Linked DNA regions of Thiosulfativibrio zosterae. Each later gene encodes a partner of the first gene's protein in a complex. Links are inferred from orthologs where the notes say so. Each region holds a gene or a part of one and is shown on either strand. Other genes may lie near its edges.

What was found.
Region 2: the proteins of metK (region 1) and groL are in contact, whole or in part, in a cryo-EM structure (PDB 8P4O), measured with the Escherichia coli proteins. The link is inferred for Thiosulfativibrio zosterae from one-to-one orthologs.

The regions. Positions count from the first base shown.
Region 1 is NZ_AP021888.1:649,962-664,884, forward strand. Bases 7,562-10,465 are described here. They hold metK (methionine adenosyltransferase), read right to left. Parts: upstream 9,642-10,465; coding sequence 8,481-9,641; downstream 7,562-8,480. Other genes in these bases: metF (methylenetetrahydrofolate reductase [NAD(P)H]), read right to left, coding at 7,562-8,357; THMIRH_RS02775 (GGDEF domain-containing protein), read left to right, coding at 9,968-10,465. Outside these bases: fni (type 2 isopentenyl-diphosphate Delta-isomerase), read right to left, coding at 1-323; THMIRH_RS02735 (hydroxymethylglutaryl-CoA reductase), read right to left, coding at 298-1,371; THMIRH_RS02740 (peptidylprolyl isomerase), read left to right, coding at 1,448-1,729; gshB (glutathione synthase), read right to left, coding at 1,802-2,764; gshA (glutamate--cysteine ligase), read right to left, coding at 2,773-4,095; THMIRH_RS02755 (transporter substrate-binding domain-containing diguanylate cyclase), read right to left, coding at 4,236-6,653; THMIRH_RS02760 (16S rRNA (uracil(1498)-N(3))-methyltransferase), read right to left, coding at 6,750-7,484; more of metF, read right to left, coding at 7,503-7,561; more of THMIRH_RS02775, read left to right, coding at 10,466-11,815; purE (5-(carboxyamino)imidazole ribonucleotide mutase), read left to right, coding at 11,914-12,414; THMIRH_RS02785 (5-(carboxyamino)imidazole ribonucleotide synthase), read left to right, coding at 12,490-13,596; THMIRH_RS02790 (NAD(P)H-hydrate dehydratase), read right to left, coding at 13,631-14,923. UniProt on the Escherichia coli protein: Catalyzes the formation of S-adenosylmethionine (AdoMet) from methionine and ATP.
Region 2 is NZ_AP021888.1:488,173-503,084, forward strand. The notes cover bases 7,129-10,021. They hold groL (chaperonin GroEL), read left to right. Parts: upstream 7,129-7,702; coding sequence 7,703-9,340; downstream 9,341-10,021. Other genes in these bases: proB (glutamate 5-kinase), read left to right, coding at 7,129-7,168; THMIRH_RS01950 (co-chaperone GroES), read left to right, coding at 7,356-7,646; THMIRH_RS01960 (GGDEF domain-containing protein), read left to right, coding at 9,598-10,021. Also shown: THMIRH_RS01915 (chemotaxis protein CheB), read right to left, coding at 1-1,944; THMIRH_RS01920 (hypothetical protein), read left to right, coding at 2,109-2,738; THMIRH_RS01925 (polyprenyl synthetase family protein), read right to left, coding at 2,806-3,771; rplU (50S ribosomal protein L21), read left to right, coding at 4,036-4,350; rpmA (50S ribosomal protein L27), read left to right, coding at 4,493-4,750; Obg family GTPase CgtA, read left to right, coding at 4,935-6,041; more of proB, read left to right, coding at 6,038-7,128; more of THMIRH_RS01960, read left to right, coding at 10,022-11,025; DNA helicase Rep, read right to left, coding at 11,117-13,168; THMIRH_RS01970 (HD-GYP domain-containing protein), read right to left, coding at 13,204-14,418; THMIRH_RS01975 (class I SAM-dependent methyltransferase), read left to right, coding at 14,530-14,912.

The DNA.
Region 1 (14,923 bases):
ATGGCGCGCTGTGACCCGACCGCCAAAGCAACTTTGGCAGACTCTGCGGCTTCAGCCAAGTGAATATTCATCTTCACGAGATTGTCAGCAGCACCGCCGGTCATGGATGAAATCAGCAAAGGACAATTGAGTAGAGTGTTTAAAAAAGAGGTTTGGGTGCTGACCTCAGCAAAGTCGAGTTCGGGTAAGCCGCGATGGCTCAGTTGAATGGTGTCAAATCCGCTTTGCTGGCGTTCAATTTGCTCGTCTGTTTGCAAAGCCAGAATGTGATCTTGTTTGCGTTGCGTGATGCTTTGATCAGTCATGGCTTTCAGTTGGCACATTAGCCGCTTGGCGTTCAAGCTTAAGATGGGCTTGCATCAATTCGCCGGGATTGGTTTGCGCCGCCAATAAAGATAGTTCACCACACAAGGCAGTTGCTCCGGCAATACAAGCCAGGCGGCGTGCATTGCTGCCGGGTTCTACATCCTGCGCTGTGCAACCTAAGCCTTCTAAGTTTTCTAATACAAAATCGAGTCCCTTGCCATTGCCCACCGTACCGACAATTAAGTTGGGCAGAGTGGTCGAGAAGTATAAATCGCCATCTGGCGTGGTTTCGATATGGTTTATGGCTTGTGAACCTTCAACGATATTGGCAGCATCCTGCCCTGTTGCCAAATAAAAAGCCAGTAACATATTCGCAACATGCGCATTTGCGGTGCGTAAACCACCTGACACGATGCTCCCAATCAAATCTTTTTTAATGTGTAAATCCACAATCGCTTCGGGGGTGGTTTTTAAAAAACGCACACAGAGTTTGCGCGGAATGGTAGTTTCACACACCACATATTTGCCGCGCCCCAAAATGCCATTCACCGCGGATACTTTTTTGTCAGTACAATAATTCGCTGAAATCGACACATAACTTAAGTCAGGATATTGCCCCAATAAAAATGGTATCAACTTATCTGCCGCATTGGTTGCCATATTGTGGCCAGATGCATCGCCTGTTTTAAACTCTAGGCGCAAATAAATAAGATTACCAATCACTTGAAAGTGGGTATCAATCAGTTGCGCAAAACGGCTGGAGGACGACACCACTGCCTGTAAATCGGCGTGACGCGATTGTATTTGTTGCAACCTTTGGCGTGCAATACCGGCATGAGGCGCTTCTAATAAAATAGAGCGGGTCATACGCTCATCAATGACTGTGACTCGAATACCGCCGGCATGGGCAGTGACTCGCGCGCCGCGCGCCACTGAAGGCCAAAGAGGGGTTTCGTAGGTAGCCATAGGCACCATCAAATCATCGGTTTCAACATCGCCAATGAGTTTAAAGGGGCCGACGGCTTGCATCGGAATTTGCGCATAGGGTTTAGGGGTATTTGTCATAAAGCGTATTATAGTGCCAATAAATGTCACTTTCAGATAAAATAATGTCGAATTTAATGAAAAGAAGGAACAAAGCATGGCATTAGCGACTGCAAGACACATTTTGGTCGACACTGAAGAACAATGTTTGGATTTAAAAGCACAGATTGAAGCGGGTGCGGATTTTGGTGATATCGCCAAAGCCCATTCAAACTGTCCATCTGGCCGTTCTGGGGGTGATCTTGGACAATTTGGCCCGGGCATGATGGTGCCAGAATTTGATAAAGTTTGCTTTTCGGCAGAAATTGGGTCTGTGGAAGGCCCTGTTAAAACGCAATTTGGCTATCATTTAGTGCAAGTCACTGACCGCACGGCATAAGAAGCTTAAAATTCTGATTTAAGCCACCTAAAACTAACCAGGCCTGGTTAGTTTTAGGTGGCTTTTTGCTTTTTAGCCTTGTGCAATCAGCGATTCTAGGTGGTCGAACAAGGTGCCAGCGATATTGAGCTGGAATTGAGTGTCGAGTTCTCTGATGCAAGTTGGGCTGGTGACATTGATTTCGGTAATGTAGTCGCCGATGACATCTAGCCCGACAAAGTGCAGGCCTTTGGCTTGTAGTTTGGGGGCGATTTGTTGGCAGAGCCAGCGTTCGCGTTCGGTGATGGGCATGCCAACCCCCGTTCCGCCGGCGGCAATATTGCCGCGCGTTTCGCCTTCGGCGGGAATACGCGCTAGGGTGAAATCAATCGGTTCTCCGTTAATCAACAAAATGCGTTTGTCGCCTTGCTTGATTTCGGGAAGATATTTTTGTGCCATGATGTGATGTTTGCCATGATCTGTCATGGTTTCAATAATGACATTGGTGTTGGGGTCACCTTGTCGCACTCTAAAAATGAATGCGCCACCCATGGCATCTAGCGGTTTTAGAATGGTGTCTTGGTGATCGGTAATAAAAGTTTTAATTTGGGTGGCATTGGCTGAAACCAAGGTGGGCGGTGTGCATTCTGGAAACCAGGCCGCAAAGAGTTTTTCATTAGCATCCCTTAGGCTTTGCGGTTTATTGACCACCAGCACACCTTGCGCTTCGGCCAGTTCAAGCAGATGGGTAGAATATAAATAGTCGGTATTAAAGGGCGGGTCTTGGCGAATTAAAATAATGTCTAATTCGGTTAAGTCGGTTATTTGTGACGCACCAAAACCATAGTATTGCTCGGTTTTGGGTCTGTCCCACACTTTTAATAAACTGGTGCTGGCAAAAGGGTGACCATTTTTAAGAAACAGGTCTTCTGGCTGCATATAAAACAGGGTGTGTCCGCGGCGTTGTGCTTCGAGCAACATGGCAAACGAACTGTCTTTGTGTGGCTTGATGTGCTCGATGGGGTCCATCACGATGCCGACTTTGAGTAGGGACATGTGCGCTCCTAATTGCTGGTTTGTGAAGCTGCTTTGGCTGCTTGACGCTTTTTGGCGTCATCAATTTCGCGCGCTGCGGCCAATAAGGCTAAACGCGCCACCACGCCATAAGCGTAAAAACGGTTGGGGCTGGCATCTGGGTCTTGAGTCTGGTCAGGCAATACGCAAGAGGTTTCAAATGATAAAGGCTCAAAGTGCATGCCGGGCGAGTTCAGGTTGTCGGTTGCTGTTTTGCCCGTGTGAATGCGATAAAAACCACCCACCACTTGATTGTGAATCATATAAACCACCGGTTCTGCGACAGCACCATCCACCGTTTCATAGGTGTAAACACCTTCTTGTACCAACATTTGTTCAACCGATAAGCCTTCTTTAACAGATGACATTTTATTGCGTTGTTTGTGATTAAGGCTGAGTACATCTTCTGGACTATTAACCGACATAATCGCCATGCCATAGGTTCCGCTGTCTGATTTGACGATGGCAAAGGGTTTGCAAGCGATGCCCTTTTCATCATAGACCGTTTGAGTGGTTTTGAGCACCAGGTTAACCGCTTCTGCAAGGGATTCTAGGCCGGTGTGTTCTTTGAAATTAATGGGGCCACGAGAGATCGACAGTGGATTAATAATCCAAGGGTCTAAGTCGATAATTTTGCCGAACTCGGTACAAATTTTGGCGTAATGCGTGAAATGGTGAGTCTTGTAGCGGTTTGCCCAACCTAAATCTAACGGTGGTAATAGGGTTTGATTGAGGTTCTCTAAAATGGCAGGGCGCCCGCCAGACAAGTCATTGTTCAGCAAGACTGCGCACGGGAAAAACCCTTCAACACCCACTTGGTTTTCCTGACGAATCAGTGGTTCTAACAATAGCTTTTTACCAGAGGGGAGTTCCAGTTCAGTTTTTTGCGTAACGTCTGGATTGAGGCTGCCCACACGCACTTCGTAACCGGCTGCCAATAAAATTTCTTGCAGGATGGTGACATTTTCAAGATAGAACAGGTTGCGGGTGTGATTCTCAGGGATGATTAGCACGCCATCGGCAATTGGGCAGGCTTGCGTTACGGCATTTTGGGCAGCCTGTACCGCTAAAGGACGCAAGTCTGAGTGCAGATTGTTGAATCCAGCAGGAAAAAGGTTGGTGTCCACGGGCGCCAATTTGTAGCCAGCATTTCGTAAATCCACCGATGCATAAAAGGGCGCGGGCGTTTCTTTGAATTGTTTACGAAACCAAGATTCTATTTCCGCTTGGTTTTCAAGAAAGTGGCGCTCGAGTTCTTTGAGCGGCCCAGTAAGGGCGGTTTGTAAATGCGGAACTTGATTGGTGGATGACATAATAGACAACCTTCGTCTGGAACAATTAGGGATTTATGAATGGGTTTGGCGACAATGCTTTAACCAAATGAAATATTATAACGACTCTTAGCGTTAAAAACCGAGGTATTCAGTCAGGAATCTAAGGCTTTGTCGGCTTTTTAAAGGCTGATCACCTGATTTCTACCTTGGTTTTTAGCCAAATAGAGTGCTTGGTCGGCTCGGCTAATGAATGTCTCGATGTTTTCTTGCGGTTGAATTTGGGTAACGCCAATACTGAGTGACTGTTGTAAATGATGCGGTAAGGCTACATGAGTTGCGCCTTTGCAAATTCGATTAGCCAGCGCTTCTGCAGAGGCTAAGTCGCTATTGCGGCATAAAACCATAAATTCCTCGCCGCCCCAGCGGGCAAATAAATCGTCAGTGCGGCATTGTGATTGACACCATTCGGCCATTTTAATCAAAACTTGGTCACCCGCTAAATGCCCAAAAATATCATTGACCGATTTAAAGAAGTCCAAATCAATCATCAACAATGACAAGGGTTGCTGGTGGCGTTGATAAAGGGCGAACTCTTCCGTTAAACGCTGGTCAATGTAGGTGCGGTTATAAACCTGGGTTAAAGCATCGGTAATAGAGAGTTTAGATAACTTCTCATTGGTTTCTTGCAGTGCTTTTTGTGTGTCATTTAATTCACTCACTGAACGGTTCAGTTCAGCGTTAAGGGTTTGCAGCTTGCGGTTATACCGCAAAATTAAAATCAAGATAATGGCAAGCGGAATACCCATTTTGGCTAAGAGTTCACCGCTGATTTTTTGATAGTATTCCACCTTTAGCCAAGGGGTTTGGAGTCTTTGATGATCCGCTTCGGTCAGGCTATTGATGAACTTATTTACAACCGATAGTAGTTGCGGGTTGTTTTTATTCACGGCAAATTGATAAATCTCTTTCTGTTGAGTATCGCCTGAGATTTGTAGTTGATTGAGTCCCAATTTTTTAATGGCATGTCCAATGCTGGCAGCGGCATCAATCAGTGCTTTAGCCTTGCCGGTAGCTATGGCTTGCAAACCTTCTTCTGTGGTTTGCACCACTAAGATTTGATGAGGAAACCGTTGCTTGGCTAAAAAGGATTCAGCATTTGAACCCTGTATGACGGCAATGATTTGATTTTTAAGTTGCTGGATATCGTTGATATAAGGCTCATTATTTTGCGTGGCAATCACCAAGGGTGATTCAAAATAGGGTTTCGAAAAATGATACTGGTCATTCAAATCGAAATGACTGTTGGATGCCATGACTAGGTCGGGCAGTTTTTGAGTATCTGAAAAAATGGCGGTAGCAGATTTTTGCCAAAGCAATTTTAGCCCTGTAGCGTGTTCTAAAGAGCGAGCATAGCTGACCCCAATTCCCTGGGGCATGCCCTTTTCAATGGAAGCGATCGGGGCAAAATGACCTAGAACCGTTGTGGAGACTTCTGGAAATTGCTTTAACCAAAGCAGCTCAGCGGAGTTTAGAGTCAGAACATTTTTTTCGGGTTCAAAAATTCCGGCTTCAATATTGAAAGGTTTATCAGAAAGACCATATTTTTGAAACAATCCCGAGATAAATTCCAAACGCCCTTTATCCAGTGTGCCCAAAGGAATGCTGTTGGCACGAATCACTTCCTCTAAGGCATTGGCTTCATGCATAAGGTGTTCGTAAGATTTGGTAGAGCCATATTCGGTTTGTAACAGGTGAATAATTTCTGGTTTATGACTGAGTGCATATTCCCAGCCTTTTAGACTGGCGCGCTTAAAGGCTTCGACACGCTGGGGATGTTCTTTGGCTTCTGTGCCATTGGTAAACAGCATGTCTCCATAAAAGTCGATGCCATAATTCATAGGATTGATGATGTTGTATTCAACGCCTTTTTGCTGCATCACAAAAGGCTCATTTGATAAATAACAAGGATAGGCTTGGGCTTCATTACGCAGTAGCATTTCAGGGTCGGCTTTGATGACCATGCGCTGTAAATTGATTTTGATGTTTAAACTTTTGAACATGGCCAATAATGGGAATCCATCCGTGTCTTTTTGGTAAAAGGCTACTTCAGCATGCTCTAATTGGTAAGGTGTTTCGATGCCGCTGGATTTGAGTGTCATGAAGACTTGCGGAGAGTGCTGAAAAATTGGCGCCACAATTTTAAGATGCGCGTTTTGTGCTTGGTAGAGTAATAAAACCGAGTCGGCGATGCCATATTCAAATTTGCCATCTAAGACTTCTTGAATATTGTTTTGCTGAATATCACGCTGTTGTATAACAACATTTAGCCCTTCATCGCGGTAAAAGCCTTTGGCTAAGGCGGCATAATAACCCGCAAATTGAAATTGGTGAAACCATTTTAAGCGTAAAGAAACCGTTTCTAAAGGCGCGCCTTTTACCGGCTTAGATTGGGAAGTTTCAGTAGTGTTCGTGACAGGGTCGGCAGCAAAAACACGACCGTTGGTGGCAAGCAGACCTAAAACCAGCAGGCTCAAGAGCATGAGTTTTATAGAGATTTTCAAAGGATTACAGAAAACACCCAAACAAAGAACGCGCATTAAGCCTACCTAAATTGAGCGATTTAAGCGCGAAAAAGAGCGTTTAAAGGGCAGATAAAAGAAATTCGATTAGTTCGAATTATAATCCAGAAGCCTTTAAAAGTCACCCCACAGGCTTTGTAAAATGGCTAATACCGTGACACCAGCAGTTTCGGTACGCAAAATTCTAGGCCCTAGTTTGACAGGCGTTAATCCTGCTTGAGTGGCTTGCTGAACTTCTGCGTCACTTAAGCCACCTTCTGGGCCAATCAGTAAATGAATGGGGGTTTGTGCCATGGTTGGCGGCAAGGTTTTGAGGGTATTGGATGCATAAGGGTTGAGCACTAGGCCGTTGGCATTGGGGTTGTGCGCTAACCAATCTGTGAGCGTTAAGGGGGTTAAAACTTGGGGTACCACATTGCGCCCAGACTGCTCGCACGCACTGATCACTATGTCTTGCCATTGTTGGCGTTTTTTGTCGAGTTTGTCGTCGTCGAGTTTGACATCACAATGTTCGGTAAACAGCGGTTGAATAACGCTAATCCCCAATTCTACGGTTTTTTGCAGGGTGTAATCCATACGGTCGCCCTTGGAAATGCCTTGCAATAAAATGGTTTGCAGTGGAGATTCGGTTTGTGGACTGGCAACTGTGTCAATCAACAAATCAGCGGTTCGCCGACTGGTGACTAATAGAGTGGCTTGCGCTTGTTGACCTTGGCCGTTAAAAATTTCTAAAGGGCGTTGGTGTTTCATGCGCAAAACGGTTAGGGCATAATGAGATTGCTCTTTTGATAGGCTCAGGGTTTGTCCGGCAAGATAGTCGGCTGGCACATAAAAGCGCGGAATTCTCATTAGGCACCTCGTAGGGTTTTAGTTTTTAAAGGTTAAACTTTTAACGATGTCTAGCGTCGGTTGGGTTTGGTTCATGCTGTAAAAATGCAACCCAGGTGAGCCGGCATCTAACAATTTTTGCGCAAGGGTTTGCACCACTTCTTGACCAAACGCCAACAGGCTTTCTTTGTCGTCTTCAAAACTTTCTAAACGACACTTTAACCAACGCGGCACTTCGGCACCACAGCCTTGTGAAAAACGAATGAGGTTTTCGTAGTTGGTGATGGGCATAATGCCTGGCACAATCGGTAGGTCGATGCCATGTTTCTCGCAGTTATCAACAAATTGCAAATAGCTGTCTAGGTTAAAGAAGTATTGGGTAATCGCCGAATCTGCACCTTGCTCAACCTTATGTTTAAACCATTTAATGCCCACTTCGCAGTTGCGCGCTTGTGGATGGGTTTCTGGATAGGCGGCCACTTCTAAATGAAAGGCATCGCCACGTTCTTGGCGTATAAAAGCCACCAAATCGCTGGCATATTTAAACTCACCCGGATCCATCATGCCCGAGGGCAAATCGCCACGCAAAGCCACAATGCGTTTCACACCGATTGCTTGATAGGTGTCGAGTAAGGCTAAAACACTTTCGTGTGTTGCGCCAATACAAGTTAGGTGGGGCGCGGCATTGTAAGCAGTTTCGGATTGAATATAACGCACCGTATCGAGCGTTTTTTCTTGGGTTGTGCCGCCTGCGCCATAGGTCACCGACATATAGTCGGGGGAAAACTGTCCAAAATCTTGGATGACGGTTTTCAGTTTTTCCATGCCTTCAGGGGTGCGCGGTGGGAAAAACTCTAAACTGATTTTTTGCGGATATTGCTGTTGTGATTTCATCTTACATACGACCTTTATACAGAAAGGTTAAAGGGCTTAAAACCCCCAAAAACGACCTAAAATTAACCAGAATTAACCAGGCCTGGTTGTTTTTAGGGCGTTTTTAAGGGTTTTTAGGCAAATTTATAAGCCTGCGTCGGCTCTTAAAGCGGCTGCTTTGTCGGTGCGTTCCCAAGTAAATTCTGGCAATTCACGGCCAAAGTGTCCGTAAGCGGCAGTGGCTTGGTAAATTGGGCGATACAAATCTAACATGGCAATCAAGCCTTTAGGGCGTAAATCAAAATGTTCGGCAACCAATTTTTCAATTAAGGTGACGGCGACTTTCTCAGTGCCAAAGGTTTCAATACTGATAGACGTTGGTTTGGCAACCCCAATCGCATAAGACACTTGAATTTCGCACTTGTCTGCTAGGCCAGCGGCCACAATGTTTTTGGCGACATAACGACCCGCATAAGCTGCAGAGCGATCCACTTTAGAAGGGTCTTTACCCGAGAAAGCACCACCACCATGACGCGCCATGCCGCCGTAAGTGTCCACAATAATTTTACGACCGGTTAAGCCAGCATCGCCCACTGGGCCACCAATCACAAAACGACCGGTTGGGTTGATGTGATATTGGGTATCGGCATGCAACCATTCATTAGGTAAGACTGTTTTAATGATTTCTTCCATTACTGCTTCATGCAAGTCTTTGTTAGACACGTCTGGGCTGTGTTGGGTTGATAAAACGACCGCATCGATCGCCACAGGTTTGCCATTTTCATAACGCAAAGTAACTTGCGATTTGGCATCTGGACGCAACCAAGCCAAGGCGCCGTTTTTACGCAATTCGGCTTGTTTTTCCATTAAACGGTGTGCGTAAAAAATGGGGGCAGGCATGAGTACATCGGTTTCATTAGACGCATAACCAAACATCAGTCCTTGGTCACCCGCACCTTGTTCGTGCTCGTTAGATTCATCAACCCCTTGTGCAATTTCTGGGGATTGTTTACCGATCGAGCTCAAAACCGCACAAGTCGCGCCATCAAAACCAAGATCACCGTGGTTGTAACCTATGTCTGTGACCACCTTGCGAACCAATTCTTCTTGGTCAACCCATGCATTGGTGGTGATTTCTCCACCCAATAACACCATGCCGGTTTTAACAAAGGTTTCGCAGGCAACACGGGCCTTAGGGTCTTGCGCCAATATGGCATCTAGCATGGCGTCTGAGATTTGGTCGGCGATTTTGTCTGGATGGCCTTCGGATACGGATTCAGATGTAAATACTGTGGTTTTTGTCATTTCTATGCCTCTTAAGCGTTTTGGTTCATGAGAGGTACGGAAAGTAAGGCGGGAATAAAATAGAGGTTCCTCGCTTTAGCCGTACTTTTTAAGCGCCCGCAAGCTGATATTTCAAATCGGCGCATGGGCGTTATTATGCATACATTCAATTTTAGGGTCAAGCGGTTGCTTTTTTAGGTTGCAGGTTTTTAGCCAGTTTAGGATGTCACTTGACTGTCACAAAGCTGTCAAAAAAGCATCGTCATTCAACGGGTGTTGGCGCTTTAAAATCCCTTTTTTGGCTTTGTTTGAATGCTTTGGTGCGTCATGGATTTTGGAGTTGCTGTATGGCACAAATACAAGTTGTAAACTATCACCCAATTAAGATTGCATTGGATGAGCAGTTATCCACTCGCCTAATGTCTTCTCCGTTAGGTAATGAGCTCTTAACGGTGTTTACTGGGCAACACATTCGGAGTTGTTTTCAACCGATTGTTGACATTAAAAAACGAAAAGTTTGTGGTTTTGAGGCCTTAACGCGAGGCCCGCAAAAGTCTGCACTGTTTTACCCGCTTAACTTGTTTGCAACGGCAGCCGATTTTGGATGTTTATATGAAATGGATATCTTGGCTCGAGTCATGGCAATAGAGTCGTTTGCAAAACAAATTGATGCAGCGGATGAGGCTTATTTATTTTTAAATGTATCTGTCGAATCCGTTTTAAATTGTCATCATCAAAAAGGCCTGACACTCGCAGCACTTGATGCGCTAGGCGTTGAACCCAGTCGAATCGTGATTGAAATAACCGAATTACAGCCAGTTGAAGATTTTAATGTGTTTGTAACGGCAATTAATCACTACCGAAAATTGGGTTACAAGGTGGCGATTGATGATTTGGGTAGCGGATACAATGGTTTGAGAATTTGGTCTGAAATTCGACCTGATTTTGTCAAGATTGATCGACATTTCGTCACAGGTATTCATAAGGACGCTGACAAAAGGCGTTTTATGGAAACCATGGTGTCTTTGGCGCGCGGCTTAAAAACCAAAATAGTGGCTGAAGGTGTGGAAACCGAATTGGAGTTGCGCACGCTTGAAGCTTTGGGTGTTGATTTTGTTCAGGGGTTTCTATTCAAAAAACCTGATCCGCGGATTAGCAATGTTCTGGATTATCAGTGGCCCATAGAAAGACAGGAATCCTTGTCAGGAAAGTTCGAAACGGTGTTTTCAGTTATTTCTTCTGATCGACGCTTAAATCCAGACACCTCAGTCGCTGAAGTTGCAGAAATGTTTTTAACGCAGTTAGATGCCGATTTTTTCCCGGTCGTGGGTAAGGGCAAGGTTTTAGGTATGGTATGGCGCCGCGACTTTATGGATGTTTGGGCCAGAAAATATGGTCAAGAATTGCATGGCCGTAAAGCGATTGTTAGGCTGATGGATTCGCAGCCCATCGTGGTTGATTGCAACACATCTTTGGTGACCTTGAGTCGTTTAATTACCGATTATCGTGGACAGGGTCGGTCTGATGCCTTTGTGGTCACGCAAGATGATTGCTATTTAGGCTGCGGTGAATTTAAAGATTTATTAAGAAAAATCACCGATTTGAAAGTGGAAAGCGCCCAGTATGCGAATCCCTTATCGGGCTTGCCTGGCAATGTGCCCATTCAAAACTTCATTGGCCAACTGCTTGCTAAGAATCAAGAGTTTGCCGTCATTTATGTGGATGTTGATCACTTTAAGCCCTACAACGACTATTACAGTTTTGAACAAGGCGATGGCGTGATTCGCATGATTTCAGAAGTTTTAAAAGAAAGCGTTTCGATAGAAGATATCGCCCTTGAAAATATGTTTATAGGGCACATAGGCGGTGATGACTTTATTTTGGTGTTGCAAAATATTGATTTAGCCCAGGCAATGTCTCAAGATATTTTGCACGGTTTTCAGCAGCGAATAGGCACTTTTTATTTGGAGCAAGATCGCTTGCAAGGCGGTATTCACGCCACAGATCGTAATCACGAAGCACGATTTTTTCCAATGATGAGTTTATCTTTAGGCGTATTATTGGTACGCCCTAATAAATTCAGTCACACGCAAATGTTGGCGTCTTATGCCACTAAAGCCAAAAAAGGCGCTAAAGCGGCAGGGGGAAATAGCTATTTTATTTTTGATTCAGCCGAGCTGACTGATTTGGTTTGAACATTGTAAAAGGGATATGACTTAGGTGCTTGTTTTGTTTTACTTTTTCTGTATAATTCATCCCTTTTTTAATTAAGAATAAAGCTTAGGGGTCATCCATGCATACCACTGAACAAGCCTTAGTTGGCGTGATAATGGGGTCAAAATCTGATTGGCCAACCATGGAAAAAGCGGTTGAAATGCTTGAATTATTTCAAGTGCCCTACGAGTTGCAGGTGGTTTCTGCGCATCGCACGCCCGACTTAATGTTTGAATACGCCGCCAGTGCCGAAGCGCGTGGACTTGAGGTCATTATTGCCGGCGCTGGTGGTGCGGCGCATTTGCCAGGCATGGTTGCAGCAAAAACCCTCGTGCCAGTGTTGGGTGTGCCTGTGCAGTCGCGTGCGTTAAGTGGCGAAGATTCTTTGTTGTCTATTGTACAAATGCCGGGTGGTATTCCGGTGGGTACCTTAGCAATTGGTGAAGCCGGGGCGAAAAATGCGGGTATTTTGGCGGCGCAAATTGTCAGTAATTCGCGCCCAAAAATTCGCGCAGCGATTCGCAAGTTCCGTGAAGATCAAACCCAGTTTGTGATGGAAAATCCCGATCCGCGCGTTTAAATCACCCGTCGGATACCGATTAGCTAGTGTAAAATGCCTCCTTTGTGAGGCATTTTTGTTTTGGAGAAAGTTGTTATGACCCCAATCTCGAAAAAAGTGGGTGTGTTAGGTGCAGGTCAACTCGGCCGTATGTTGGCGATTGCTGGTTATCCACTCGGTCAAAAATTTGGCTTTTATGGCATCAGTCATGATGAGCCGTCTGCGTTGTTGGGGCACATGTTTACCCAAACAGATGAAGTGGATTCGCTCAAGACGCTGGTTGAGTTTGCCGATGTCATGACCTATGAAAGCGAAAATACCTCAGTTGAATTGGTGCGTGAAATTTCTAAAACCATCCCCGTTTATCCAGGTGAAAAATCTTTATATGTGACGCAACATCGCGGGCGCGAAAAAGGGTTGTTTGACGAATTGAACATTCCCTGTGCGCCTTATGAAATTGTTGATTCACTTGAAAGTTTACAGCAAGCGGTTGAGCATATTGGTTTGCCTGCCGTGCTCAAAACCACCACCGAAGGTTATGACGGCAAAGGGCAGTTTGTGCTTAAAAATGCCGATCAAATTAACCAGGCCTGGTCAGAAATTGGCGGTCGAGAGTTGATTTTAGAAGGGTTTGTGAACTTTAAACGCGAGTTGTCTTTGGTGGCGGTGCGTAATGCCCATAACGAGCATGTGTATTATCCGCTGGTGCAAAATGTACATCACGAAGGCATTTTGCGCTATACCATTGCGCCTGCCAGAGACATTAAACCAGAGATTCAACAGCAAGCCGAAACCTATATGCAAAACCTGCTAGATGCCTTGGATCATGTGGGGGTGTTGACTTTAGAACTGTTTGAAACGTCAAATGGTTTAGTGGCTAATGAAATGGCTCCACGCGTGCATAATTCGGGGCATTGGACGATTGAAGGCGCCATGACAGACCAGTTTGAAAACCATGTGCGCGCCATTACCGGCATGCCCTTGGGCGACACCACGCCACGCCAACCTTTGGCGGCGATGGTGAATATTATTGGTGAAACTGGCCCTGTTGAAGAAGTTTTGAAAATGCCGGGTGTGTTTTTACATTTGTATGATAAGGCTGAGCGCAAAGGCCGTAAGTTGGGGCATATTAATCTGATTGCCGACACGCAAGAACAGTTGTTCGAGCGCTTAAATCAACTCAAAGCTTTTATGCCTCAGTAAATACACCGCAGTTAAACTGGCTAAATTATATCATTTAGCCAGCATAACTGAGCAGTTGGCTCAGGGTGTTGGCTAAATCTGACGGCGTGACCCCAGCTTGGCCCATTTGATTGGCCAGCACATCACCGGCTTGGGCGTGTAATGCCACACCCAAGCAAGCTGCTTCAAATAATGGCATGCCTTGTCCTAATAAACTGACCAGTGCACCGCTCAACACATCGCCCATGCCACCCATCGCCATGCCCGCGTTACCCGCCGTGCAAATTTCTAGGTGTTCACCATCAAAAATCAACGTGCCATTGCCTTTTAAAACCACCACGCCGCCATAAATTGAGTGCAATTTTATAATGGCAGCGACTCGGTCTTGTTGCACCTGTTCGGTGGTAATGGCAAGCAGTCTTGCGGCTTCAGCAGGGTGAGGCGTGAGTATCCAGTTGCGCTTGGCTAAGCTAATATCGACTTGTTGATTTGCCAATAAATTCAGTGCATCCGCATCAATCACCTTTGGATGCGGCAAGGGTAGAATGCGTTGCAAGCAATCCATCGCCCAGGCATCTTGCCCCAAGCCGGGGCCAATCGCCAGCGCGCGACTGGAGAGTAATATCGATTTGAGATGGCTGCTTTCATAAGCCATGAGTTCGGGTAAGGCTTGGGTAATTGGCAAACAATGCTCAGTTTGAGTGACAATTTTAACCAGGCCTGCCCCAGATTTTAAACAGGCCAAACCGGCAAGTTGAATTGCGCCCATCATCGTGTGATTGCCACCAATCAAGCAACAAGTGCCTCTGGAGCCTTTATGGCTGCTGGGCTTAAATTTTGGCAGGGTATTTAGCCAATGTTTTAAGGGATGGTTTTGAGCGATGGGTTTAAAAGACTCATAAAGTTCGTCCGCTAAAAAAAGACGGCTAAATTGAATTTTACCGGCCTGTTCTGGTCCTTGAAAACTATAGAGCCCCAGTTTGCGGCTGATAAAACAACAGGTCAGTTGCGCTTGAATGGCTATGCCCAATACTGCACCGCTATCTGCCTGTAATCCGCTGGGCACATCTAACGCCAAAATGGGGATTTGGCTGGCATTCATCTGCTCGATGATGTCAGCGTAAAACCCTGTGACCACTTTATTTAAGCCTGTACCCAAAATGGCATCGACCAGCAGATCGGCATTGGCGAGATTGGCGGCGGCAAAGGCTTGTGGCTGATAACCCAATGCTAAGACTTCTTGATAGCAGGTGAGGGCATCGCCTTTGAGTGTTTCGGGAGCAGCGGTCATTAAAATATCCACTTCAAACCCCGCCAAAACCAAAATTTGCGCCAGCGCAAATCCGTC
Region 2 (14,912 bases), 160 kb from region 1 along the record:
TTGTGGGCTGTCTATTGCTGAGTTTTGTTCTGTTTGTCGCGGCATATCAGATAAAAATGCCGCGGGGTGTTCTTCCAATATAACCAGATAAAGCGCCGACTCTTCGAGAAGAAGAGGGTGGTCTGTAACGGGTTGCAGGGTTAAGTTAAGCAAGTAAGTGTGGTCTTTGGTATTAACCTGTATGCCCTTGCTGACACTGGTGGTTTGCGATTGGGTAACTTGCAAAAGTGCTAAGGTTAAGTCGTGTTTTAAGGTTTCTGGCGCCATTTGCAAAATATTATTAGGGCCACTCAAGCCTTCAGGTAGTTCTAAGTATTTACCCAAGCGACCGTGCACATACAAAATGTCGCCTTGTTCATTAATCAGTGCAGCACTGGGGGCGATATTTTTTAAAAGCGTTTGTTCAGTCAGTTCGCGCAAGGGCAACTTAGGTTGGGTTGATTCTTTGGGGTTTTGGCTTGGTAAGCTTGGGTTATTTGATTTCATAGGGTGCGCAGCTTTGGAAAGTAGGGGGGTTGGGTGTTTGTGCGTTTGCAGTTTCTTTTGGAAAATTTTGGCTTTGGCATCTGGTGTGTCAAATAAGTAATCTAGGTTGCCAATAGCTTCTGATGAGCCCAAAAATAAAATACCATCCTTGTTTAAAGCATAGTGCAGGGTGTTCAGCAGTTTTTGTTGCAGGCTTTCGGTCATGTAAATCAACAGATTGCGACAGCTGATAAAATCCAACTTTGAGAAAGGTGGATCTTTAATAATGTCGTGCTCCGAGAAAACCACCATGTCGCGAATTTTCTTTTGAATACGATAGCCGTTACCTTCGGGATCTAAAAAAAAGAAGTCTTGCAATCTTTGTGGCGAAACTTCTTCTGTAATGCTTCTGGGGTAAAGCCCTGTACGGGCTTGAATAATGGCGCGGCTGTCTAGGTCGGTAGCAAAAATTTGAACGCTTAAATTTTGCTTAGTTTCCGCCAGGATTTCTTGAATCAGTATGGCAATCGAATAAACTTCCTCTCCCGTGGAGCAGGCAGACACCCAAAAACGCAAAGTGTCTTGTGGTAATTTTTTTTGGAATAGTTGGGTTTTTAAGAGGGGTTTTAAGGCTTCATAAGCGTCAGCATCTCTAAAAAAGCGTGTTACACCAATCAGTAAACTTAAATAAAGCGTTTCAACTTCCTTGGGGTTTTGTTTGAGGTGATGCAGGTATAGCTTGATGGATTTAATATTTTTAATGGCCATTCTGCGCTCTACACGGCGCAAGATGGAGCTGGGTTTATATTCTGAAAAATCATGTCCTGTTTGGCTTAAGATTAAGTCAAACAATGGCTTGAGTAAGCGTTCTGTATCCTCCGGGGCTACCAAATTTTGGCCAGTGGTGTGGTTTTGAGTTAGCTCCATTATTTGTGGAATTATTTGCTGGGCTGGCAGTACAAAATCAACCAGGCCTGTGGCAGCCGCGTTTTTAGGCATGCCTTCAAACGCAAGGTTGTTGAGGTCTTGCGTAAAAACAATCCCTTCTTGTTGTTTGATGGCCATTAAGCCTTGAACACCATCATTACCTGTGCCCGATAAAATAACGCCTATGGCTTGGGCTGCTTGAGTTTTGGCGAGCGATTGAAAAAATATATCAATTAACAGTGGGTGAACATTCGGCGAATTGTAAGGTTTTAGTTTTAAGGTGTCGTGGTCTAAAGTCATTTCGTGGTTCGGTGGAATCACATAGACGCAATTAGGTTTGACTTGAATGCCATTGGTGACTTCGAAAACGGGCAGGTGTGTATAGTGGCGAATCAGTTCAGATAAAATACTGTTATGTTCTGGCGAAAGATGTTGAATGAGCACAAACGCTACATCTGGCTTTGAACCCGCTGGCAGGCCTGAGAAGAAGGTTTCAAATGCGGCTAATCCACCTGCCGAAGCGCCGATGCCAACGATAGGGAAGTTATTCAAGCGGATTCTCTTTTAATAGGGGGTAAATAAGTAACAAGACTCAGCTCCTGAGATAGACCCTGATAAGTATAGCGGGTTTCTGTGGGGCAGTATTTTAAAAAACCTTTTGAAAAAGACTGTATTAATTTGCCTGCTTGCCGATACAGCGTTTAGAGGTACTCAATATGAAAAAAACTTCAATGACTCCCGCGCTAAAATTCTTTTTTAGAACGATGGAGAAGAAATCGCAATCGCTAGAGGCGGAGCGCCTGTTGTTGCTTGAAAGCCAAAAAGAGGTGGGTTTTGATGAAATAGAGCGGTTTTTTAGAGCGTTAAAAAGCCAGAATATTTTTATTCATACCGTCGGGGCGAGTGGTAAACCGGTTTCTATGTTGTTAGAAAAAGCGGTGTTCAGCTTAAACAGCGTGATTCGCATTTATTACAGTACCAGTTTTGATGAGGTCAATCAGGGGTATGTGCGTATTCAAGTGGATGATGTGGCGAAGCTGGTGGCGGTAGAGCGTATGCATGGTTATCGGCCTGTGCCAGAATTGCTCTATGCCAGTCATGATGAGTGTCATGTGATTCGATTTATGGTGCGTTGGATTATGCGCCGCATTGATTGGGATAAAACCAGACTGGATAATCTTGATTTGTATAAACGCTATCTTGAAAATCAGCGTGAAGAAGCCGAGGCGAAGTTGATGGCCGAGATGGCGGAGCAAGAAGAGCGCGAAATTCAAGCGGCCTTAGAAAAGCATTTTGGCAAAAAACACGCGGATAAATCAGCGCAAAAGAAAGCTAATGCCCATTAATTGATTGGTAGCAATAAAAAAGCAGGCCTCGGCCTGCTTTTTTATTGCGTCATTTAAATAGGTTAGCTTAGTGTGTGCGATTAACTGCTAGGTCGGCAAGTGATAACAGCGCCACTTTAAAGTCGGATGCTTCTAATGGTTCTAGTGCTTGTTTGGCTTTGTCGGCCTCTTGATGGGCAATTTTATAAGTGTGTGCAATGGCGCCAGAGCGTTCAATGATTTCGGTCACTTCTGCCAATAAATTTAAACCTTCGGTTTCAATGGCACGGCGAATAATGTCTTGGTCTGCTGCTGAGCCAGTTTCTAGCACATAAATCAATGGCAAGGTTGGTTTGCCTTCGGCGAGATCGTCGCCAATGTTTTTGCCCAACTCTTCTTCATTAGCGGTGTAGTCGAGTGCATCGTCAACCAATTGGAAAGCGGCCCCCAAATGTTTACCGTAAGCAATAAAAGCGGCTTCGAGTTCTGGGCGATTGCTTAAAACAGGGCCCATTTGGGTTGCGGCTTCAAACAGCTTGGCAGTTTTGCGGTGAATGACTTCCATGTAGCGTTCGGTGGTGGTGTCTGCGTCATGGCAATTGAGCAATTGCAAGACTTCACCCGCGGCGATCACATTAGTGGCTTCAGACATGACCTGCATGATTTTCATTAGGCCAGGTTCAACCATCATTTCAAAAGAACGCGAATATAAAAAATCCCCAACCAAAACCGAAGCAGCATTGCCCCATACTTCGTTGGCGGTTTTGTTGCCACGGCGCGTGTCGGATTCATCGACCACATCATCATGCAATAGGGTAGATGTGTGAATAAATTCTATGACAGCCGCCATCGTTAAATGATCTTTACCTTGATAGCCGCAAGCTCTGGCAGACAAGAGCACTAAAAGTGGGCGCAAGCGTTTGCCGCCACTGTTAATAATATAGTGTCCAATTTGATTAATAAGAACGACATCAGAAGCAAGTTTGGTGAGGATTAAATGATCCGTGGCTTGTATGTCTTCTAGGATGAGTTGGCGAATATCAGCTAAGGTCATGAAGGATTTAATTCTTTATAAAAGACTTTTAAGTAAATTGTTGCAAAGTTTAGACGGATTCAGTGCAATTGCCTAGTAATAATTGGTAAAATCCGCCCAAATTTAACCAGGCCTGGTTAAATTTGGTGGTTTTTTGCAGTTTTTGGGAAGAGAATCAAAACTTTATCAAAATGGTGTTTGACCCAAAAAATAAAAGACTGTATAATCCCGCCTTTGCCGTTTTTGACGGTGCACTAAAAGAATTTAGAATCCGGGAGAAGTTCCATGTACGCAGTAATTAAAACCGGTGGTAAGCAGTATCGAGTACGCGAAGGTCAATACTTACGCATCGAATCATTAAATGCAGAAGCAGGTGATTCAGTGCAGTTTGACGAAGTCTTGATGGTGGGTGAAGGCGCTGACATTAAGTTGGGTGCGCCATTTGTTGAGGGTGCTAAAGTTGCAGCAACTGTTAAGTCTAACGGTCGTGGCAAAAAAGTGACTATCATCAAGTTCCGTCGTCGTAAGAATGGTTCGCGCACTAAGCAAGGCCATCGCCAAAACTATACTGAAGTTGAAATTACTAAAATTTCAGCTTAATCAGTTAAGGTTTAATTGACTAGAATCACTGTTTAAACCTGTTGTCTTCGTGTAAAGATAACCTAGGTTTTAAACTAAAATAAAATATAAAATTGCGTCACTTCTGAGTAGGGGGTGAACAATTTAACTAGAGGTTATCACCATGGCTCATAAGAAGGCAGCAGGTAGTACTAAAAACGGTCGCGACAGTAACGCCAAACGCTTAGGCGTTAAGCGTTTCGGCGGCGAGCAGGTTTTAGCTGGTAGCATCATCGTTCGTCAGCGTGGGACTAAGTTCCATGCAGGTGACAACTGTGGTCGCGGCAAAGACGATACCATTTTTGCATTAGAAGCCGGTCAGGTTGCTTTTGTTAAAAAAGGTAAGCCAGTTCGTACTTATGTAACAATTGTTTCTGAATAATTAGAAATTAACTTTGTTATTGAAAACGCCCCGCTTGTCGGGGCGTTTTTATTTGTCGCAAATTTTATGGAAACCTAAACAAAGGTTGTTTTGATTTGCGAAAAACAGTTTAAAATAAGCGACTTAAGTTCGCAGCGCACGCTCCCAGCGCAAATGGGAAATTCCTCAAGATAAAGAGTAGGTTATGCAGTTTGTAGATGAAGCAAATATTCATGTAGAAGCAGGACGCGGTGGTAACGGTGCCGCCAGTTTTAGACGTGAAAAATTTATTCCATTTGGGGGACCAAATGGTGGTGACGGCGGTGCCGGCGGCAGCGTTTACTTAGTGGCTAACCGAAATTTGAACACCTTGATCGATTTTAGATTTATCCGCAACTATAAGGCTCAAAATGGCCAAGGCGGCATGAGTCAGCAAAAGTCGGGTCGTGCGGGTGAAGATTTGTTAATCGCTGTACCCGTGGGAACCATTGTTAGAGATTTAGATACCCAAGAAATCATTGGTGACTTAACCGAGCACGAGCAAAAATTATTGGTGGCTCAAGGTGGGCGCTATGGTTTGGGCAATGTGCATTTTAAAAGCTCGCGTAACCGCACGCCACGCCAGTTTACGCGTGGTGAGGATGGGGATTCTCGCGAGTTGTCTTTGGAGTTGGCAGTCTTAGCCGATGTCGGTTTATTAGGAATGCCAAATGCCGGTAAATCTAGCTTGATTACTGCGGTTTCTGCAGCGCGCCCAAAAGTGGCTGATTATCCTTTCACCACGCTTTATCCTAACTTGGGTGTTGTGCGTGTTTCCGCCGAATTGAGCTTTGTGATTGCCGATATTCCCGGGTTGATTGAAGGGGCATCCGAAGGTGCCGGTTTGGGAATTCAGTTCCTGAAGCATCTGTCTCGCACCGGTTTATTATTACATGTGGTGGATATTGCACCGATTGATGGTTCTGATCCGGTTGAAAATGTGCGCATTATTCAGCGTGAGCTCGAAAAATACAGCGATGCGCTCTTAGAAAAAGAGCGTTGGTTGGTCATGAACAAAACGGACTTGTTGATGGAAGATGAAGCGCAAGCGGTGTGTGATGACATTGTTAAACGCTTAGATTGGCAAGGCCCATATTTCAGTATTTCGGCAGCCAATCGCACTGGAACGGACGACTTGGTGAAAGCCATAGCACAAGGTCTGCACGATAATAAAGTTGCCGCACAAGAAGCGGCAGATGCCGAAGCTTATGAAGCCAGAAAGGCTTTGCGTGATGCTGAAGCGTCAACTGAAACCCATACGACCGAATCATGATTAAGCGCTCTTCTGTCTCAACCACTAAACGCTGGGTGGTAAAAATTGGCAGCGCTTTATTAACAGATGATGGGCAAGGTTTAAATGTTGCCGCCATGCGTCGCTGGGTTGCGCAAATGATGTCGTTAAGACAGCAGGGCGTAGAACTGGTGATCGTGTCTTCTGGTTCCGTGGCTGAAGGCATGAAGCGTTTGGGTTGGGCTAAGCGTCCGTCAGAAATTAATGAGCTCCAAGCCGCAGCTGCGGTTGGACAAATGGGCTTGGTGCAGGCTTATGAGTCGGAGTTTGCGCAACATGGCGTTTTAACGGCGCAAATTTTAATGACGCATGATGACTTATCAAGTCGTGAGCGTTATTTAAATGCATCTAACACCATACAAACCCTTTTAGAACATGGTGCAGTGCCGGTTATTAATGAGAATGACACGGTGGTGACCGATGAAATTCGCTTTGGCGATAATGATACGCTCGCGGCCTTAACGGCTAATTTGGTATCCGCTGATATTTTGGTCATTTTGACCGATCAGCAAGGATTGTATAATGACAATCCGCGCACCAATCCTAAGGCGGAGTTGATTTCTGAAGCGCAAGTCAGTCGCAAAGATATTGAAGCCATGGCCAGTCCCGAAGGTGGTGCTTTGGGTAAAGGTGGGATGTACACGAAAGTGATGGCGGCCAAAAGAGCGGCTCGTTCTGGTACGGCGACATTTATCGCCTCAGGTCGTGAAGAAAATATTTTACCCAGATTGTTTTCAGGGGAAACCGTGGGGACTTTATTAATTCCAGATTTAGAGCCCATGACCGCTCGCAAACAATGGTTGGCAGGACATTTGCAAGCCAAAGGCACTTTGGTTTTGGATGCGGGTGCGGCCAAAATTTTGCGTCAACCTGGAAAAAGCCTGTTGCCGATTGGGGTTTTGTCTGTGGCGGGTAAGTTTCAGCGTGGCGAAATGGTGGTTTGTGTGGATGAGCAGGGCAAGGAAATTGCCAGAGGTTTGGTCAACTACGCCTTAAAAGATGCCCAAAAAATTATTGGCAAACCTTCTAGCCAAATCGAGAGTATTTTGGGGTATTCGGAGGGTGAGTTTTTAATGCATTGTGATAATTTAGTGCACGCCGACATTTGAAATTGAGCGCTTTTTACCTTTTTTAAGCCCGCATTTGCGGGCTTTTTATTAAAAATCATAAAATTTTTTAATTTCGCTCTTGAATCGATCAAATACGCCCTTATTAATGGGGGACAACAGATTAATCTGAACTTAAATTTAATAACCTTTAAAAAACTTTATAAATTGTTCCCTTAGGAGAAATACTATGAATATTAAGCCATTACGCGACCGCGTTGTGATTCGTCAAGTTGAAGAGCAAAAAGTATCTTCAGGTGGGATTGTTCTTCCTGGCTCAGCACAGGAAAAACAAACCATAGGTGAAGTGGTTGCTGTGGGTCCAGGTAAAGCTTCTGACTCAGGTTCGATTGTCGCTATGACGGTTAAAGTCGGCGATAAAGTAATGTTTGGTCAATATTCTGGCCAAGAAGTTAAAGATGACAAAGGCGAAAAGCTGATGGTGATGCGCGAAGACGACATTATCGCGATTATCAGCTAATTAACGCTCGAACCCTTTACTAATAGTTAATAGTTTTAAAAACAAGGAATTTACAAATGGCAGCAAAAGATGTTCGTTTTGGTTTAGATGCTCGTGAAAAAATGGTTGAAGGGATTAACATCCTAGCCAACGCAGTTAAAGTAACTCTAGGGCCAAAAGGTCGTAATGTGGTTTTAGAAAAGTCTTTCGGTGCACCGACTGTGACTAAAGATGGTGTGTCTGTGGCGCGTGAAATTGAACTTGAAGATAAGTTCATGAACATGGGTGCGCAAATGGTTAAAGATGTTGCGTCACAAACCAATGATGTAGCCGGTGACGGTACAACCACGGCAACTGTTTTGGCTCAAGCCATTGTTCGTGAAGGGATGAAATCAGTTGCCGCAGGTATGAACCCAATGGATTTAAACCGTGGTATTCACAAAGCGGTTGAAGCGGTTGTTGCTGAAATCCAAGCCATGGCACAGCCTTGCACGACCTCTGCAGCGATTAAGCAGGTCGGTACAATTTCAGCAAACTCTGACGAAAGAATTGGTCAGATGATTGCGGATGCAATGGAAAAAGTGTCTACCGAGGGTGTGATTACGGTTGAAGAAGGTTCTTCACTAGATGATGCTTTAGTGGTGGTTGAAGGGATGGAATTTGACCGTGGTTACCTATCACCTTACTTTGTGAACAACCAAGAAAAAATGGTTGCTGAACTAGACAACCCATATATTTTGTTACACGACAAAAAAATCTCTAATATCCGCGAATTGTTACCTACACTAGAAGCGGTTTCAAAAGCGGGTCGTCCGTTATTGATTATTGCGGAAGATGTTGATGGCGAAGCCTTAGCGACTTTGGTAATCAACAATATGCGTGGCATCGTTAAGGTTGCAGCAGTAAAAGCACCTGGATTTGGTGAGCGTCGTAAGGCTATGTTACAAGATATGGCAGTATTAACTGGCGCAACAGTGATTTCTGAAGAAGTGGGTCTATCTTTAGATTCAGTGACTTTAGATATGTTAGGTCAAACTAAGTCTGTTGTGGTTGGTAAAGACAACACCAAGTTAATTGATGGTATCGGAACTAAAGAAGACATTGATGCTCGTTGCGCGCAAATCAAATCTCAAGTGGAAAACACCACTTCTGAATACGACAAAGAGAAGCTACAAGAGCGTTTGGCTAAGTTAGCCGGCGGTGTGGCTGTCTTGAAGTTGGGTGCGGCCACCGAGATGGAAATGAAAGAGAAGAAAGACCGTGTTGATGATGCTTTACACGCAACGCGTGCAGCGGTTCAAGAAGGGATTGTTGCCGGTGGTGGTGTTGCCTTAGTTCGCGCTAAGTCTAAAGTGAAAGTTGTGGGCGATAACGCGGATCAAAATGTTGGTATCCAGATTGCCTTGCGCGCTATGGAAGAGCCAATGCGTCAAATCGCAGCTAACTGTGGTTTAGAAGGGTCTGTTATTGTGAGCAAAGTCATGGAAGGTTCTGGAAACTTCGGTTTTGATGCCGCTAAAGAAGTTTACTGCGACATGATTGAAGCTGGTATTATCGATCCTGCAAAGGTCACGCGTTCTGCTTTGCAAAACGCCGCTTCTATCGCTGGTTTGGTATTAACAACTGGTGCTGCGATTGCAGACTTACCTGCTAAAGAAGGCGCTCCAGACATGAACGCTGGTGGTGGCATGGGCGGAATGGGCGGCATGATGTAATCAGCCGTGTAAAACACCCTGCTTAAATTCCCCTTAAGCGGATGTCTTCGAAACCCCTTAAATATTGTCTTTAAGGGGTTTTTTTATGTCTGCGAAAAACCAGTCAAATGATTTGAGTTATGATGAAAAAAATTAAAAAAATTTACGAATATATAAGCCTTATCTAATGTGTCTAATGGCAAAGTTCTTTTGTGCTATATTTTAGTCATTAATATCCGTTCGCAAGTCATTTTGCGGGCATCTGTGGGAGTGTTGTCATGATCAGTCCAAAAGGTGGTTACTCCAGCTTTAGTATCATCATGGTGTTGTTTTTTGTTGCGGTGAGTTCACTCCTGGGTTGGCGCGCGCACTCGATTGTGTCGCAATTTGAAGACTACCAAAAAGATTTGGCTTTAAAGCAGGCCAAAGCAACCGAGCATGGCGTCACTTCGTTGCTAGACTCTATCCGTAATCGTATGGTTGCTGTCGCACTCGATCAGTTTTTTATGGTGAATATTAGGCATTTTGAGACAGATAACGCGGTGCAAGACAAAATTACCGCAAGGCTCAAACACTACTTTCCTGATATGTATGTATTCAGTTTGGTCAGTGAACATGGTGATTTGGTGGGCGGTGACATTGATTTTTTAATGGGTGAAGTGTGTAAGTTAGAAACAAAAATACAAGCCGATGCCTTGCGTAATAAAGATTCTAATACGCAATATTTGCCCCATATTCATGCCACACCTGGTGCTTTCCATTTCGATATGATGTTCCCGGTTTATGTAGACAAAAATCCCATTATTTTCTTCATGAGTTTTAAGGCAGAACTCCTGCACAAGGTGCTTTTAGAGCAGCGCGTATCTGCCAATGATGTCTATTTAATGACAACTACGGATAAGGAAGATTTAATCGAGGTCAGTTACGAGGGCGTTAGGGATCATTTAAGTCGCGACTATTTCCTAAGCGCCTCTGAGCGCGAAGACATTTTGGCCAGTGTGAATGTGCCTAACAGTCGCTGGAAAGTGGTGGTTATTTCCAATCCTGAGCTGTTCCAAAACTTTAAACATAAACAAATGATTGACTCAATCTTACTGTTTGTTGGGTTTGCCTGTTTGTGGGTTTTACTGTTTATGATGGGCATTCAAAACGAAAGCAAACGCTCCAAATTATTAGACCAGCTTGATTTTACCGCACATCATGACTTTTTAACCGGCACGGCTAATAGACGTTATTTGGTCAAAAACATTAAAACTGCGATAGAAGATTTACGACATTTACAAGAGTATTCCGGTTTGCTGTTTATGGATTTAAACAACTTTAAACCCATTAATGACGATTTTGGGCACGAGGAAGGCGATAAAATTTTGAAAATGTTCGGCACTCGTTTAAAAGACTCTAGCCGTAATAATGATTTGGTGGCGCGCTTAGGCGGAGATGAATTTGTGGTCTTGTTAAGACATTTGGGTAAAGATGAAAATCAAGCCTATATACACTTGACCGAAGCGGCGCATCGCTTTAATGAAAATTTGGCTAAGCCTTATATTATTGACGATTATGTGCATCATGTGACCGCCAGTATTGGATCGCTGTTGATCACGGATGTCAGTATATCAGTCGATGATGTGCTGAAAGAAGCGGACAATTTAATGTATCGTGCTAAAGAAAGTGCAAAATTGAAAGCGGTTGATAAAGAAGCTGTTTGAACGGTCTAAAAAATCTTAAAGCAACCTAAAAACAACCTAAAAACAACCAGGCCTGGTTGTTTTTAGGCGGTATTTAGTCAGAATTAAGGGCTTATTTGGCCTTTTTTTGCATGAGCATCGCACGCAAATTATCCAAGTGCGCATTGCCAGTCACCTTTTGTTCTTCTTCCGACATGACTGCTCCGGGCTTGCCTTCCCAAACCAAACAGTCTTCTGGCAGTTCATCTAAAAAACGACTCGGGTCGCAAGGGGTGTCTTCACCATATTTGCGGCGTTTTTGCGCATAGGTCATGGTTAGGCTGCGTTGCGCACGGGTAATGCCCACATAAGCCAAGCGGCGTTCTTCTTCTAGACCGGGTGATTCTAAGTTTTGTTTGTGTGGTAAAAGTTCTTCTTCCATGCCAATCAAAAAGACATGTGGAAATTCTAAACCTTTGGAGGCGTGAAGGGTCATTAGGCTGACGCTGTTATGTTCAGCATCATCTTCATTGCGTTCCATGATGTCCATGAGTGTCATATGCGACACAATTTTGCCCAGCTTTAACTGCTCGCCATCTTCTTCTTCCGCTTTGGTCAAAATCCGCTCTATCCACAGCAATAAATCGCGCACATTTTCGATGCGCTTTTCTGCTTGAGAAGGTGAGGTAGCCACTTCGTGTAGCCAGTTGTCGTATTCAATGCGTTCAATCATGGCTTTAATAAAATGAATAACTTCTTCGCCTTCCAGGGTTTCTGCGTCTTTCACCCACTCTAAAACCATTTGACCAAACCACTGCACACGCTTAAGCGCTTTATCCGATAAGACGGATTCTAGCCCCAGTTCTTGCGTGGCATCCATTAAACTGACGTCGCGTTTGGTGGCATAGGTGGCTAATTTTTCTAAAGTACTGGCACCCACTTCGCGGCGTGGCGTGTTGACGATACGCAAAAAAGCGGCATCGTCATCCGGATTGACAATCAGTTTTAGATAAGACATGACATCTTTAATTTCCGCCTTATCAAAAAACGATTGGCCGCCGGATAAGACATAGGGAATGTTTTGTTCCCGTAAAGTTCGCTCAAAAATACGCGATTGAAAGTTGCCACGATACAAAATGGCGTAGTCTTTGAACTGCGTTTTATTTTTGAATTTATGCACAATAATTTCTGAAACCACGCGTTCCGCTTCTTGGTTTTCATCGGCACAGGCAATGGCGCGCAGGGGATCTCCCATACCCATTTCTGACCACAGGCGTTTTTCGAAAACATGCGGGTTGTTAGAAATCAGTTGGTTGGCGGCTAATAAGATACGGTTACTGGAGCGATAATTTTGTTCCAGTTTAATGACCACCAATGCTGGAAAATCAGTTTGTAACAAGGCTAAGTTTTCAGGCTGTGCGCCACGCCAGGCGTAAATGGACTGGTCGTCATCACCCACCACGGTAAAGCGTCCACGGATGCCGACCAGTTGTTTGACCAGTTCATATTGGGCGGCATTGGTGTCTTGGTATTCGTCCACCAGCAAATAACGCACTTTGTTTTGCCATTTATCGAGTATATCGGGGCGTTCATTAAATAGGCGTACCGGCAAACCAATCAAATCATCAAAATCCACCGCATTATAGGCGTGCAGTTGCTTGAGGTATAAACCATATAAAATAGCGCGCGATTCTTGCAACTTATCTTCGGCCATGCTTAAGGCTTTTTCTGGGCTGATGTGGGCATTTTTCCAGCCTGAAATGACCCATTGAATACCATCGAGTTCTTCGTCCATATCCTCGTCGTTGGTATGTTTTTTCATTAACTCTTTGAGGATTTGTTTGGTGTCTATGGCATCCATAATTGAAAAATTGGCTTTGTAGCCCAGCGCCGCATATTCTTGGCGAATGATGTTGAGCCCCAAGTTATGAAATGTTGAAACATTCAATCCTTTGCTGGGGTCATTAACCAATAATTTGCTCACACGCTCTTTCATTTCTTTGGCGGCTTTATTGGTAAAGGTTAGGGCGTAAATGTGATGCGCTTTAATATCGTGCTTGCGAATTAAGTGGGCAATTTTTTCGGTAATCACGCGAGTTTTACCCGAGCCTGCACCGGCTAAAACCAGCGCAGGGGTTTCAACATGGAGGACGGCTTGTAATTGGCGTTCGTTTAAAGTGTGCATAACCTGAAAAAATACTTTTGAAATGGGCGCGTATTTTAACAGGTCTGTGGGGTTCTGGGCGAAGAAGGCTCGGTAATTTTATATTGTTGGCGTTCGGGATGGATGGCGATAAAAGCCTCCACCAATTCGGGGTCGAAATGACGATTTTTTTGTTCAATAATATAATTCAGCGCGGCTTCATGAGACCAAGCTGGTTTGTAGGGGCGTTCTGAGGTGAGCGCATCAAACACATCACAGATGGCCGCAATCCGAGCCTCAAGAGGGATTTGTTCTGCTGTTAGACCTTCGGGATAACCCGTGCCATCCCATTTTTCATGGTGGCTGTGGCAAATGCGTTTGGCCAATTCTAGCGTTGCGCTTTCTTGTGCGTCGCCAAGAATGTGGTGTCCTATGCAAGGATGTGTTTTCATCACCTCAAATTCTGCTGGGGTGAGTTTGCCGGGTTTTAGCAAAATATGATCGGGTATGCCGATTTTTCCGAGGTCGTGTAAGCTACTGGCATCTCTCATGCGCAACGCTTCTTCTTCATTAAAGCCGATTTTTTTGCTCAGTAAATAAGCGTTTTGGCTCATGCGCGAAATGTGATCGCCCGTTTCTTCATCCCGATATTCACTGGCTCGCCCTAACACATGAATCACCTGTTGTTTGGCATTTTCAATTTGGTGATAGCGGGTCACATTGCCAATAAAGTGTTGGCTAAAACGATAGGCAGATGAAAAGATAAACCCAAAGGCTAAAGTCGCTATAACGATTGCAATAGGGGTTGCTTGCGTGGGTTGTAAAATAAACCCCAGATAAATCGATGCTACGATCGGGGTGTTCATGGCGGCATAAGCCATAAAAGATGGCGCTGCAGATAAAATACCTGACCCACAGTAGCCAATGGCCACCGCGAGTACCAAATTGGTATAAGCGTCCTGTCCCAGTAGCGTGATGGTTAAAAATGCTATTCCCCAAAGGCTGCCCATTAACCAAAATGTAATGCGAGTTTGCTTGTATAATCTTTTGTGATCGATGGGTTCATGGCCAATTTTAGGGAGTATGGTAAACATCATGCGTATTCGATGCCCGCTGACCAAGATATGCCCAATGACCCAGAGAACGATGAGTTCTGTAGCAACCCCAAGTTGGGATAAGAGATAAACAAAGATTGCAACCAGTAACAAATTGGCCGCCTGAGACGGGCGCCCCTCTTTAAGGGTGTATTCAAACTGCCGTTGCGTAATAAGATTTTTTAAGATGGTTGTCATAGTGTCCAATCCTAAAATTTTAAAAATTTATGATAGGTTATTTTTTAGTAAAAATAAAGGGTTAAGTGCTATACCCCTTAAAAATTTAAGTTAATTATTAAAGAGAAGATCATGAGTACGATTGCTGAACTCAAACAGGATTTAAGTTTTAATGCCGAATTGAAAGGCCATGCGCTGCAATTTCGTTCAACTTGGGGAATTTTTTCACCGCGTGATATCGACTCAGGAACAGATTTACTGTTGCGTTATATTGATATTAAGGAAGACGAAATTGCGTTAGATATTGGCTGTGGTTATGGGCCTATTGGATTGACCATTGCGGCTTGCGCACCCAAAGGGCAGGTTCACATGGTGGATAAAGATTTTGTGGCGGTTGATTTTGCCAATAAAAATGCGCAACTCAATAAACTCCCCAATGCCAAAGCCTATTTGTCGAATGGCATGAGTGCGGTGCCACCAGATTTAATGTTTACCACCATCGTGTCGAATATTCC